DNA from 3 places in the Bacillus paramycoides genome. Region 2 is predicted to be linked to each of the others. Evidence: riboswitches for the same ligand, from Rfam matches in the RefSeq annotation. Region 2 holds a riboswitch; each other region holds the start of a gene.
The links. Region 2 has a riboswitch for S-adenosylmethionine ahead of metI (cystathionine gamma-synthase/O-acetylhomoserine thiolyase). Riboswitches for the same ligand answer to the same signal wherever they lie in the genome.
Positions count from the first base shown of each region.

Region 1 (4,497 bases), 1.5 Mb from region 2:
AACTTATGCTCTTTTTTAAACTGCTCTAAGAAAGCAATATGCTGAAATGAGTTTAGTTCAATATCTCCATCAGCTAACGCTTTATTTGGCGTTGTATAATCAGAGAACTCAACCAGTTTAACTTTAATCCCTTCTTTTTCAGCTTTTTCCTTTACAATTTCCCAAGCGTTTCCATCCGTTCCAGTTACACCAATGCGGACTGTCTTCTCTTTTGCTCCTGCATCTGAACAACCACTTAACGCTGAAATCCCTACAATTGCTGATAATGCAAATGCTAAAATTTTCTTCATTTCCTTTTCCCCTCTTCCCTTTTATGATCTGCGTAAAAAGACTTTCGCAAAGTAGTTTCCTAAGTTTTGAGCTACCTGTACGAGAATAATAAGTAAAACGACCGTTACGAACATAACCGATGTATCAAAACGTTGATAACCATATGTCATCGCTAAGTCACCAAGACCGCCGCCACCGACAAGCCCAGCAACTGCAGAAAATTCAATTAAACCAACTGTCATAAATGTAACCCCTAAGATTAATGGTGCTAACGCTTCTGGTACAAGAATTTCAAAAACAATTCTAAATGGTGAAGCACCCATTGCTTGAGCGGCTTCAATGACTCCCTTTGGAACTGAAACAAGATTTGTTTCAACCATTCTAGCGATACCGATTGATGCAACTAACGTCATTGGGAAAATTGCTGCTGCTGTTCCAATCGTCGTTCCGATAACACTTCTTGTTAGTGGGCTTAAAGCTACTAAGAAGATGATGAATGGAACCGGACGAATTGTATTAATAATGATATTAAGAATAGAAAAGATCCATTTATTTTCTAAAAAGTTTCCTTTTCTCGTTACATATAATAGTAAACCTAGAGGTATACCAAGAATTGTAGCGAATATAAGGGTTACAATTACCATTAAGAGGGTATCCCCCGTCGCATCTACTATGCGGGGCCAAAATATACTCCAATCAACTCGCATGAGCTTCTACCTCCTTCAGCTGCACTTGTAGTCTTAGATGTTGTAATGCTTTTTGAATTTCTTTCTGTTCACCTTGCAGTTCTACAAGTAGATTTCCAAATAACACATTTTGAAGTTCAATAATATTTCCGTACAGTACGTTTACATCGACGTTATAGTTTTTCGCGATATACGATAGTACCGGCTGTCCTGTCTCTTCACCAGTAAATGTTAAGCGATAAATCTGTCCACCATTTTGAATTTTCCCTAAAACACTTTCCGGTAAATGATCATTAATAATAGAGCGTACAAAATTTTGAGTCGTCTTTGTTTTTGGTTGTGTAAAAACATCAAACAGTTTTCCTTCTTCAATAACCTTTCCCTTCTCCATTACAGCTACACGGTGACAAATTTCTTTCACAACATGCATTTCATGTGTAATAAGAAGAATTGTTACATTGTATTCTCGATTTACTTTCTTTAATAAGTTCAAAATTTCTGTCGTTGTTTCTGGATCTAAAGCTGATGTTGCCTCATCACATATAAGGATATCTGGTGATGTTGCCAGTGCCCTAGCAATGCCCACACGCTGTTTTTGACCACCTGATAGTTGCTCTGGATAATAGTCTGCTTTATCCTCTAACCCGACAAACTTCAGCAGTTCATTTACTCTTTCTTTTATCTCATTATTTGGTACTTTTGCTAATTTTAATGGATACGCAATATTCCCAAACACTGTTCTTGAATTAAATAAATTAAAACTTTGAAAAATCATCCCGATTCTTTGTCTTAGCTTCCGTAATTCTTTCGTCGATAGTGATGTAATATCTTTATCATCTATTGAAATCGTTCCTGCCGTTGGTCTCTCTAACATATTTACTAAGCGTAACAACGTACTCTTTCCAGCGCCACTAAAACCGATAATGCCGAAAATTTCGCCCTTTTCAACTGATAACGTTACATCCTCCACCGCATGAACAGATTGCCCACTTGATTCATATACTTTACTTACGTTGTTAAAAGAAATCATTTTTTCCCCTCCTATATGCTGTAAAAACTTGAAGTAGAGCTTTCGAGGTAAAATAAAAAGTGCTCTCCTTCTTATCAAACATAAAGATAAGAAGGAGAGCACTTATATGTACTCGTTCACATCTTCTCATCTTCCAAGCCTTTATAAGGCTTGCTGGAGTTAGCACGGTATTAAAAAACCCGTTGCTGAGGTATCGTAGGGCCAGTCCCTCCACCTCTCTGGATAAGAATGTATCGATTTAATTGTCGTTTAATTAATTCTCATTATAGAACTCAGAATAATAAGAGTCAATACATTTTTTAGAAAAATATTAATTATTCCTTTATTATAATTTTCAGATGAAAATTCATGAAAAAATAGTAATCTTTAAAGTTATGTAAAATTCTCCTCTCGCATATTTTTTAAAAGGATAATCTTCTCTACTAATTGAATACCATTATTTGAATATGAAATCGGAGGAAGATAAATATATGAAAACAGCTCTTTTACTTGTTGATATTCAAAATGATTATTTTCCACAAGGAAAGATGGAATTACGTAATCCGGTAGAAGCAAGCGACTATGCTAATGAGCTACTACAACTCTTTAGAACGAGAAATGAACCTATTTTTCATATCCAACATGTAGCAATAAAAGATGACGCTACTTTTTTCCTACCAAATACAGAAGGTGTACATATTCATAAAAGCGTACGCCCACTTAGAAATGAAACCGTTATAATCAAACATTATCCAAATAGTTTTCGGGAAACTGATCTTCTAGAACAATTACAACGTTTAAACATCGAGCACGTCGTCATATGTGGGATGATGACTCATATGTGTATCGATGCTACCGTAAGAGCTGCTTTTGATTTCGGCTTTCAATGTACCGTTATACATGATGCTTGTGCTACAAAAGATCTTTCTTTTAAGAATGCTACTATACCAGCCGTTTATATTCATAACACAATTTTGGCTAGTTTAAATGGCGTATATGGGAATGTAATGAGTACAGAGGAGTTTGTAGCTACAAAAAAACACTCCCTTCAGTGAGCAAAACCGAAAGGAGTGTTTCTTGTCAAACCATAGATTTTCTTTCAAATTGTATTATACAGGAAATCCTTAAAATGAATACTAAAAAATGTGACTAATAAGTCAACTTTTCTCGTTGTTTTGTTTCTATTTACATGTTTATCCCGATATTAATAGGGTTTAGCTAGTTCCACTTACCAAATGGTAATTTATAGTAAGTGTTTTTCATTCAAATTAACTAGTCTCTCCTATTATTTATCTGTCTGTTTTTGTTTCTTTTTCAAATACTCCGCACGCAATTTTTCAATTTGCTGCTTTTTATCAAATTTGACAGGCGTCTGTTTTTCATGAAACTTTGCCACAGCTACCTGGCCTTTATAATCCAATTGATATTTTCCCACTTTGTTCACCTACTTTTCTTATCTTTAAAGAGAATCTATTCAACCAATATAATATACCTTATTTTACTGAAGTAAACCTTATTAGTTTTTCTACTGATATCTATCTTAATCCACATATAGAAAAAATTTTCTCAAAAAAAAGAGATCTTCGCAGACTGCGAAGATCTCTTCTACTATTTCTTATAAAGTTTCAGAAGTAGTTTTTGCTTGCATGTGAAGTGCTAAGTAATCAGGACCACCAGCTTTAGAGTCTGTACCAGACATGTTAAAGCCACCGAATGGTTGGTATCCTACGATTGCACCAGTACATCCACGGTTGAAGTATAAGTTACCTACGTGGAAGTCTTCACGTGCTTTTTCAATATGGTCACGGTTGTTAGAAATAACTGCTCCTGTTAAACCGTATTCTGTATTATTTGCAATTGCAAGTGCATGGTCAAAGTCTTTTGCTTTACAGAATGCTACTACTGGTCCGAAGATTTCTTCTTTCATTAAGCGAGCATCTTCTGCAACGTCAGCAACGATTGTTGGTTGGATGAACCAGCCTTTAGAATCGTCTCCTTCGCCACCTGCTAAGATTCTACCTTCTTCTTTACCAATTGCAACATAGCTCATTACTTTATCGAATGCAGCTTGGTCATTAACAGGACCCATATTTGTACCTAATACAGCTGGGTTAGCAACTGTTAATTTTTTCGTTAATTCAACAGCACGATTTAATACGTGATCGTATACATCTTCATGGATTACTGCACGAGAACATGCAGAACATTTTTGTCCTGAGAATCCAAATGCTGATGCAACGATAGATTTAGCTGCTAATTCAAGATCAGCTTCTTTATCAACAACGATTGTATCTTTACCACCCATTTCAGCGATAACGCGTTTTAACCAAATTTGGCCTGGGTTTACTTTCGCTGCACGCTCATAAATTCGGATACCTACATCACGAGATCCAGTGAAGCTCACGAAACGTGTACGAGGGTGATCTACTAAGTAGTCACCAACTTCAGAACCATTACCTGGAACGAAGTTTACTACGCCAGCTGGTAAGCCAGCTTCTTCTAATACTTCCATGAATTTCGCTGCTACTACAG
Region 1 covers NZ_CP152427.1:346,766-351,262, reverse strand. Annotated here, with positions in the region: gene AAG068_RS01895 (MetQ/NlpA family ABC transporter substrate-binding protein) at 1-290, opposite strand, end outside; gene AAG068_RS01890 (methionine ABC transporter permease) at 312-977, opposite strand; gene AAG068_RS01885 (methionine ABC transporter ATP-binding protein) at 967-1,986, opposite strand; SAM riboswitch class I at 2,110-2,215, opposite strand; gene AAG068_RS01880 (cysteine hydrolase family protein) at 2,457-3,020, shown strand; gene AAG068_RS01875 (hypothetical protein) at 3,251-3,400, opposite strand; gene pruA (L-glutamate gamma-semialdehyde dehydrogenase) at 3,581-4,497, opposite strand, start outside.
Region 1: it holds a riboswitch for S-adenosylmethionine, as region 2 does, so the genes downstream of both, AAG068_RS01885 (methionine ABC transporter ATP-binding protein) here and metI (cystathionine gamma-synthase/O-acetylhomoserine thiolyase) in region 2, are expected to answer to the same signal.

Region 2 (4,497 bases):
AAGAGTTTTGTATTTGGCTTAATGTTTTGTTTTATTTCTTCTAAATTGGTCATATCAACAAATGTATGTGATACACCGTAACGGGAGAGAACTTCAGTTATCATTCGATAAGTCCCTCCGTATACGTCTTCTGAAATGAGTACGTGATCACCTTGTGAAAGGAGGAGGAATGCAGTAGAAATCGCTGCAATTCCTGATGCGAATGCAAACCCTTTTGTTCCGCCTTCTAATAAAGCGATAATATCTTCAAGCGCTTCGCGAGTTGGATTACCAGAGCGGCTATAGTCATATTTCCCGAACGTATCTACATCAAATTGGTGGAATGTTGATGTATTATAAATGGGAACGTTAACAGCTCCTGTTTGTGAGTCATGTTTATATTGGTTGTGTAGTAAAAGTGTATCTATAGAATAACTCATATTCTTACACCTTCTTTTACAAGTTTAATGGCTTGCTGTAAGTCTTGAATTAAATCGTTACTATTTTCAATACCGACAGAAAATCGAAGAAGACGATTACATACACCGTTTGCTGTTCTAATTTCTTCAGGAATATCAGCGTGTGTTTGTGTTGCCGGATATGTCATTAAACTTTCAACACCACCGAGACTTTCAGCAAATGTAATTAAGGATAAAGATTGTAGGAATGGATTAATCCACGTTTCATCTTTTAGACGAAATGAGATCATGCCGCCTCTTCCAGGGTAAAATACATCTGTCACACCGTCTTCATCATTTAAATAAGCGACAACTGCTTTTGCATTTTCTTCATGTTGTCTCATGCGAAGCGCTAATGTTTTCATACCACGAATTAATAGCCATGAATCAAATGGGCTTAAGACCGCGCCTGATGCATTATGATAATGAGCGATTTCCTCACAAAGTTCCTTTCCTTTTGCAACGACAAGTCCGCTTAGTACATCGTTATGTCCTCCTAAATATTTCGTTGCGCTATGAATTACAATGTCCGCGCCTTCTGTTAATGGCTGCTGTATATAAGGTGTGTAGAACGTGTTGTCTACGATAAGAAGTAGTCCGTGTCTTTTCGCTACAGTTGCGACAGCAGCAATATCAGTAACTTGCATTAATGGATTAGTTGGAGTTTCTATGAAAATAGCCTTCGTTTCAGTTGTGATAGCTTGCTCAATTTGTTTAATAGACTGTGTATTTACGTATCTACATCGAACGTTCCACTTTTTTTCGTGCTCAGAAAATAATCGATAAGTGCCCCCGTATAAATCTTCAGATACAATAAGTTCGTCTCCAGAACGGAATAGGGACAGGACGAGGAGAACAGCTGCCATCCCTGAACTACAGGCATATCCTTGTTCACCGTGTTCTAAGTCTGCAATTGCCTGCTCTAACAGGCCGCGAGTTGGATTGCCAGTTCGTGAATAGTCAAAGCCAGTCGATTTACCAATTCCTTCGTGACGATAGGCAGTTGAAAAATAAACAGGTGGATTAACAGTTCCTGTTGTAGTTTCGCTTCGGTTTCCGATTTGTGCTAGTTTTGTTTCAATAGTTGACATGTGAAAATTCCTCCTTTTTAAATTAACAATTAAGTGAATGTAAAATAAAAAAAGCCTTCTAAGGAAGAAGGCTTTCGGTTTGAATAGAGTCTTCTTCTCATCTGTCAAATCTTTCACAATTTGCTGGAATTAGCACCTTATTAACAAATGTTAATGGTTGCTGAGGCGTCATAGGGCCAGTCCCTCTACCTCTCTAGATAAGAATGTTCGTATGAAATTTTATTATATTTTTAACTTTACAACAAAAGATAATTGAATTGCAACTTTATTTTAAATAATTTTTATTTTTCCGCAAGTGTCATTGACTTTTGCATTTGTGCGTGCTAAATTTATTGAAAAATTAACAAACATTGTTAAAAGGGGAACGCATTTCCTTTTAGCTACATAAATAAAATAATAAAGACAAACTCTTATTGAGAGCGGTGGAGGGAAAGGCCCTATGAAACCCGGCAACCTTCAAACGAAATGTTTGAAACGGTGCTAATACCTGCAAAACGAATGTTTTGCATAATAAGAGGAGGATCGATTATGTCCCCCTCTTCAAAATGAAGAGGGGGTTTTTATATTGATAGAAATGAGGGAGATTGGTGAAATTACTAGATTTATTATCAAAAGGAATTGTAATAGGTGATGGTGCGGTTGGAACGTTATTACATTCACATGGCTTGCAAAGTAGTTTTGAAGAATTGAATATATCTGATCCGGATTTAATTATATCGATTCATAAGCAATATGTAGCTGCTGGGGCAGATGTAATTCAAACAAATACGTACGGAGCAAATGAAGCGAAATTACGTATGTATGGTTTAGAAAATCAAGTTACTGAAATTAATAGAGCAGCAGTAAAACTGGCGAAAGCATCTGTTACAGACAGAAATGCCATTTTAGGAACAATTGGTGGTATGAAACATATCGGAGCTGTTACGACAACTGATATGGAAAGAGAATTTATGTTACTTGAGCAGGCAAGTGCTTTACTAGAAGAACAGGTTGATGGATTACTATTAGAGACTTTTTATGATGAGTTTGAATTACTTCATGCCGTTCAGGTGTTACGAAAACAAACGAATATTCCAATTGTAGCGCAATTAGCGTTACATGAGGCAGGTACGACTCAAAATGGAAATGATGTAAATGAAATATTAAAACAGCTTTTAGATTATGGTGCAAATGTTGTTGGATTGAACTGCCAACTAGGGCCACTTCATATGACGGAAGCTTTTAAAATGATATCGATCCCGCAAAATGGTTATTTGTCAGCATATCCAAATGCAGGTCTCCCGAATTATGTGGAGGGACGTTACGTATATGAGGGAAGTCCAGCTTATTTCGAAGCGATGACACCGAAATTTATTGAGCAAGGTATTCGGTTATTGGGTGGTTGTTGTGGCACTACGCCAGAACATATTGAAAGCATGAAACGTGCCACTTTACATGTTACGCCTGTAATAGAGAAAGATACGATTCAAAGACCGAAAGTAGTTCATACGCATGAGAAACGTTCGAAAGCTCATATTACTTTAGCAGAGAAAGCCAAAAAACAAACGACAGTAGTAGTGGAATTAGATCCACCAAAAACGTTAGATACACAGCGTTTTTTTGAAGGCGCAAGAGCATTGAAAAGAGCTGGAGCAGATGCTATTACTCTAGCAGATAATTCATTAGCATCGCCTCGCGTCTCGAATATGGCAATGGGTGCATTATTAACGAAACACGATATTCCGGTATTGACGCACTTAACGTGTAGAGACCATAACGTCATCGGACTACAATCTCATTTACTAGGATTATCAGCGTTAGGCATGGAAGAAGTGTTAGCTTTAACTGGTGATCCAGCACGCGTTGGTGATTTTCCAGGTGCCACTTCTGTATATGATTTGTCCTCTATTGAGCTCATTAAAATGATTAAAGAAATGAACGATGGGCGCTCCATTTTAGGGAAATCAATAGGTCCAGCAACAAGGTTTTCAGTAGGAGGTGCGTTTAATCCGCATGTAAGACATTTAAAAGCAGCGGTTAAGCGAATGGAACGGAAAATAGATGCTGGAGCAGAATATTTCTTAACGCAGCCAATTTATGATATCGCGTTAATTGAAGAAGTGTATGAAGCGACAAAGCATTTAGAACAACCTATTTTTATTGGGATTATGCCATTAATAAGTAAACGGAATGCAGATTTTCTTCATTTTGAGGTGCCAGGTATTACTTTACCTGAAGCAGTAAGAGAGAGAATGGATGGACATGAAACGAAAGAGGCAGCAATTGAGGAAGGGATTCGTATTTCTCAAGAGTTGATCGATGCGGCGATGAAATATTTTAACGGCATTTATCTTATTACACCATTTCTAAAATATGAAATTACAGAACACCTCGTTAAATATGTGAGAGAAAAGCAAGAAGTGAAAGAAGGTATTAATTGATGAAATGTATAGAAGAAAAATTACAAAATAACATCTTAATATTAGATGGTGCAATGGGAACAATGATTCAGCAAGAGGACTTAACTGCGGAAGATTTCGGAGGAGAAGAGTACGAAGGCTGTAATGAATATTTAGTAGAAACAAGGCCTGATGTCATTTTAAAGATTCATAAAGCTTATATTGAAGCTGGAGCAGATATTATTGAAACAAATACATTTGGGGCGACAAATATTGTATTAAGTGATTATGAGTTGTCTCATTTAGACGAGGAACTAAATGAGAAGGCAGCACGTTTAGCGAAGCAAGCGGTCAATGAAAGCGGGAAGGAAGTATACGTTGCGGGAGCAATGGGGCCGACAACGAAAGCGATTAGTGTTACTGGTGGTGTAACATTTGACGAATTAATTGAAGCTTATACGCGGCAGGCAAGAGGGTTATTGAAGGGAGAAGTGGATGTATTACTCGTTGAGACGAGTCAAGATATGCGTAACGTGAAGGCTGCTTATATTGGAATTCAAGCAGCTTTTGACGAATTAAATACAATTGTAC
Region 2 covers NZ_CP152427.1:4,129,542-4,134,038, reverse strand. Annotated here, with positions in the region: gene metC (cystathionine beta-lyase) at 1-419, opposite strand, end outside; gene metI (cystathionine gamma-synthase/O-acetylhomoserine thiolyase) at 416-1,528, opposite strand; SAM riboswitch class I at 1,623-1,732, opposite strand; SAM riboswitch class I at 1,936-2,045, shown strand; gene AAG068_RS21365 (bifunctional homocysteine S-methyltransferase/methylenetetrahydrofolate reductase) at 2,116-3,948, shown strand; gene metH (methionine synthase) at 3,948-4,497, shown strand, end outside.

Region 3 (4,497 bases), 2.6 Mb from region 2:
TAATTGTGTTTTTGAAAAATGTTTCTTCATTTCAGCTCCCCCCTTCTTGTCACATATACATAGAAGAAAAGGCATTGCTTTCCAACACCTTTTCTCCTATCACTATATCATAAGCCTGTTTTATAATATACTACTATTATTTTGTTAACGACACATCATTTTTTTCCTTCATTTCACGCTCAAGCTTTGCAATCTTCATATCAAATGTGTCACGTTCATGTTCCTCATTCATACGAGTTTCTAAGTCGCGAATATGATCCTCAATTTCTTCAAATCGTAAGAATGGATTATTTTCATCCATTTTATGCATCGCAGTATTCATACGGCGATTTGCATGCGCCATATTTTCACGTGCCATTAATTCCATACGCTTTGCGTGCATTTCTTTTAATTTATTTTTCATTTCAGAAAGACGACGCTCTAACTCATCAATTTGCTCTACAACACCTGCATACATTTCTTCTAATCGAGTTACTTGCCCTTCATAATAAGCTACTTCCTCTAAGGCACGCTCATGTAGTTGTAGTTCGCCTGCTTCTTGAGCAATGATTGCTTGCTTTGATCTTTTATTAACGAAATATCGCGCTTGCTCAAGTTCACGAGCAAAATTAGATTTTAATGTTTTATGACGCTGAATTAACTTCTCAATTTTTGTTATTTCACGCTCACTATCGCGTAAATACTGGTTTAACATAGCGATTGGGTTTTTTCTTTCTTTCTCATCTAATACATTATGAAAATCTGCTAAAATTGCATCGCGTACACGTCCGAATAAAGATTGTTTCATTATAATCTTCCTCTCTTCTACTTTATAAATTTGATTTATTTTATATTAGTTTTTCATTAACTTGTTCCACTCATCTTCAAAGTTGCTATATGGTTTAGAACTTTCTGGAGCAGAATCAACAACTACATCTTTTTCTTTTTTCCACTCACGGTATCCGTAGTATAAAACTACTAATGCTGCAATACCGATTAATGCTGGGGAATGAGAAAGGGCGATGGACAAGCCGATTAAACCAACAATACCCCAAGCTAACTTTCCAAAAAATGATTGTGCTCGCACAAATGATTTATAGCTCCAGTACACAACTCCTGCTCCAATTGCGAATCCTATAATACCAGCAAGACTGCCAAGAGCAATTAAAGCTAAAATACCAGCCGCGATAAACGCTAGAAATTGTTTCATCTTGTGCTTGCCTCCCTTCGATTTGATACTCTTATCTTAACTATTTTTTCTTTTTTCCATAACGAGCTTAAGAACCGTTTTTGACTCAGACTTAAGACCGAGTTGCATTCAGCCTTTTGTAAAAACATACGGTAGGATAGAATCATTCACTCTTTTTCCGCACATAAAAAGCCGCACAGAGAACATTCTCTGTACGGCTTTCGTTACAATTCATAAACTTCATTTTCATTATGCTGTTTTATCATACTCTTTCTTTCCCGCTACTTTAGAAAACCTCGGGAAACCAATTAATATAGAAATGATTCCACATACTCCAACTAAGATCGGATAAAACGCATATGGTAACAATTCAATCGGAGATAACGCCGCAAACCCTGCTGCCGTTAACATTTGCGCACCATACGGAATTAATCCTTGCACACAGCATGAGAAAAGATCTAATACACTCGCTGATTTACGGGGATCAATTTCATATTGATCTGCAATGTTTTTCGCAAGCGGACCTGTAAAGATAATAGAAATCGTATTATTCGCTGTACACATATTCGTCATACTTACTAAGCCAGCAATACCGAACTCTGCTCCTTTTTTTGAACGAATGTTACGAGTTAAAATATTCATTAAATATTGAATGCCACCATTATATTGAATCAGTTCGACCATACCGCCAATTAAAATAGCAAGTAGTACTAACTCCATCATACCGCCCATTCCAGTCGTTACACTTTTAAAGAAACTCTCTAACGTGTAACTGCCATCTAAAAGACCGATAACGCCAGATAGTACAGTTCCACCAGTTAACACAATAAGTACATTCCAGCCAAGTAATGCTGTAATAAGTACTCCTGCATACGGTAAAATCTTTATCCAGTCAAAGCTATGCGCTTTAATCTGTGTGTCGCTTCCTAAAGTAACGATTACTAATAATACAATTGTAATAATAGCCGCTGGTAATACAATTAAAAAGTTCGTTTTAAACTTATCTTTCATTTCTGTTCCTTGCGAACGTACAGCTGCGATTGTTGTATCTGAAATAAATGATAAATTATCACCAAACATCGCTCCCCCAACAACAGTAGCCATCGTAAGTGCAATGGAGATATCAGTTTGCCCACTAATACCTACAGCAATTGGTGCTAATGCAGCTATTGTTCCCATTGAAGTTCCCATCGCTAATGAAATAAATGCTCCTATAACAAAAATTCCAGCTACGATAAATCCTTGCGGTAAAATGGATAACGCTAAGTTAACTGTAGAATCAACGCCGCCCATCCCTTTTGCTGTTTCAGAAAATGCTCCTGCTAGGACAAAAATTAGAACCATAATCATAATATCTGGGTTCCCTGCACCTTTAGCAAATCGTTCTACTTTTACATTAAAACTTTCTTTACGATTCATTGCTAAAGCCACTCCTACAGCAATTGAAATTGCTACAAGTATCGGCAATTTATAGAAATCACCTGTAATAATTCCAGAACCAATAAATAGCGCCAAAAATATCCCAAGTGGTAATAAAGCCAAACCATTTCCTCTCGTTTCTTTCAAAGTACCATCTCTCCCTAGTTTCAACCTTTTTCTAATGAATAATAAAAGACCTCTTCCAATGAGAAGAGGTCTTATACATCTATAAGAAACACTCTTCTCATCTTTCAAGCACATGCTTGCTGGATTTGGCACAGCACTCTGAAATCGAGTCCGCTGCCGAGGCATCGTAGGGCCAGTCCCTCCGCCTCTCTTTATAAGAAGGTTTCATATTTATTTTTTAATAATAATTTCTTCCCTAACTTTACTCGCTTACAAAACAAAAGTCAATTATTTTTTGTATAGATTTTTTTGGTAATTATACAAAAATTTGAATACAACAATCATTTTAACTTTTTGATTTCTTCTTCCAATATTGAAATCCAATAAAATTCACAATTTTTTATTGCATCTATGATCCATTTCGTAGTGTACCAAGCCAACTCATACTCTTCTTTTGTAACATCGCCACTTTTATAAGCATCCTCTAGCTCATCTTCATCCAATATATACATTTTACCGTTCGGTAATAACACTACATCTAAATATAAATCATCAAAATACGGTAAACCACGTTCGTCTATTTTATATTCTTTCGCCACATCGATATAATATTGTACTAATTCTTTTTGATCATCTAACATAGCGGTAATCGCAAAGTTTTTCCCGTCTATGAAATACTGAATCCACGTATACCGATTGCCAGCAATACAAAGCTCTTTTCCATCATATTCTTTACAACTAGGTTCTCTCACCTTTTTTATTTCTAATATTCCTAGCATCCCCTCTTCTATTTGCTTAACCGTATAATCCCTCTCTATTAGTCGCTTCCACGAAGAACCGTCACCATATTTACGTTTCATTTCGTCTGCTCCCTTTCTATATAGAAAAGCCCCCACATATTATGTGAGAGCTTGTTCAAATTATAATTAAGCTGCTTGCTTATTAGAAATTTCTTTCAAGTAGGCTTGTCCTTTTTCAGCGTCATACTGACCTTCCCACTTAGACATAACTACAGCTGCTAAAGAGTTACCTACAACGTTAACTGCTGTACGAGCCATATCTAAAATACGGTCAATACCAGCGATAAAGGCTAAACCTTCAGCTGGAATACCTACTGTACCAAGTGTCGCTAATAATACAACGAATGATACGCCCGGTACACCCGCAATACCTTTTGATGTAAGCATTAATACAAGTAATAATGTAATTTGTTGTGTAATAGATAAATCAATACCGTACATTTGCGCTAAGAAAATAGCTGCAATTGCTTGATATAAAGTTGATCCATCTAAGTTAAATGAATAACCTGTCGGAATAACGAAAGATGTAATTGCCTTTGGACAACCGAACTTCTCCATCTTCTCCATGATTTTTGGTAAAACTGTTTCTGAACTTGCTGTAGAGTATGCTAAGATCAGTTCGTCTTTTAAAATCTTAAAGAATTGGAAAATGTTAATTCCAAATATTTTCGCTGTAATTCCTAATACGACTACAACGAAGAAAATCATTGCTCCGTATACTACAATTAATAATTTCCCTAATGGAATTAATGAAGAAAGACCAAATGTAGAAACTGTAACTCCAATTAGTGCAAACACACCAAATGGTGCAAATTTCATAACTTGGTTTGTTACATAAAACATTGCATCAGCTACACCTTGGAAAAATTGAAGAACCGGTCTTCCTCTTTCACCAATTGCCGCTACACCTAAGCCAAATAATACAGAGAAGAAGATAATAGCAAGCATATCTCCGTCAGCTAATGACTTCACAATGTTCGTTGG
Region 3 covers NZ_CP152427.1:1,389,141-1,393,637, reverse strand. Annotated here, with positions in the region: gene liaF (cell wall-active antibiotics response protein LiaF) at 1-30, opposite strand, end outside; gene AAG068_RS07245 (PspA/IM30 family protein) at 137-787, opposite strand; gene AAG068_RS07240 (hypothetical protein) at 833-1,189, opposite strand; gene AAG068_RS07235 (Na+/H+ antiporter NhaC family protein) at 1,418-2,734, opposite strand; SAM riboswitch class I at 2,829-2,934, opposite strand; gene AAG068_RS07230 (DUF402 domain-containing protein) at 3,055-3,573, opposite strand; gene gltP (glutamate/aspartate:proton symporter GltP) at 3,640-4,497, opposite strand, start outside.
Region 3: it holds a riboswitch for S-adenosylmethionine, as region 2 does, so the genes downstream of both, AAG068_RS07235 (Na+/H+ antiporter NhaC family protein) here and metI (cystathionine gamma-synthase/O-acetylhomoserine thiolyase) in region 2, are expected to answer to the same signal.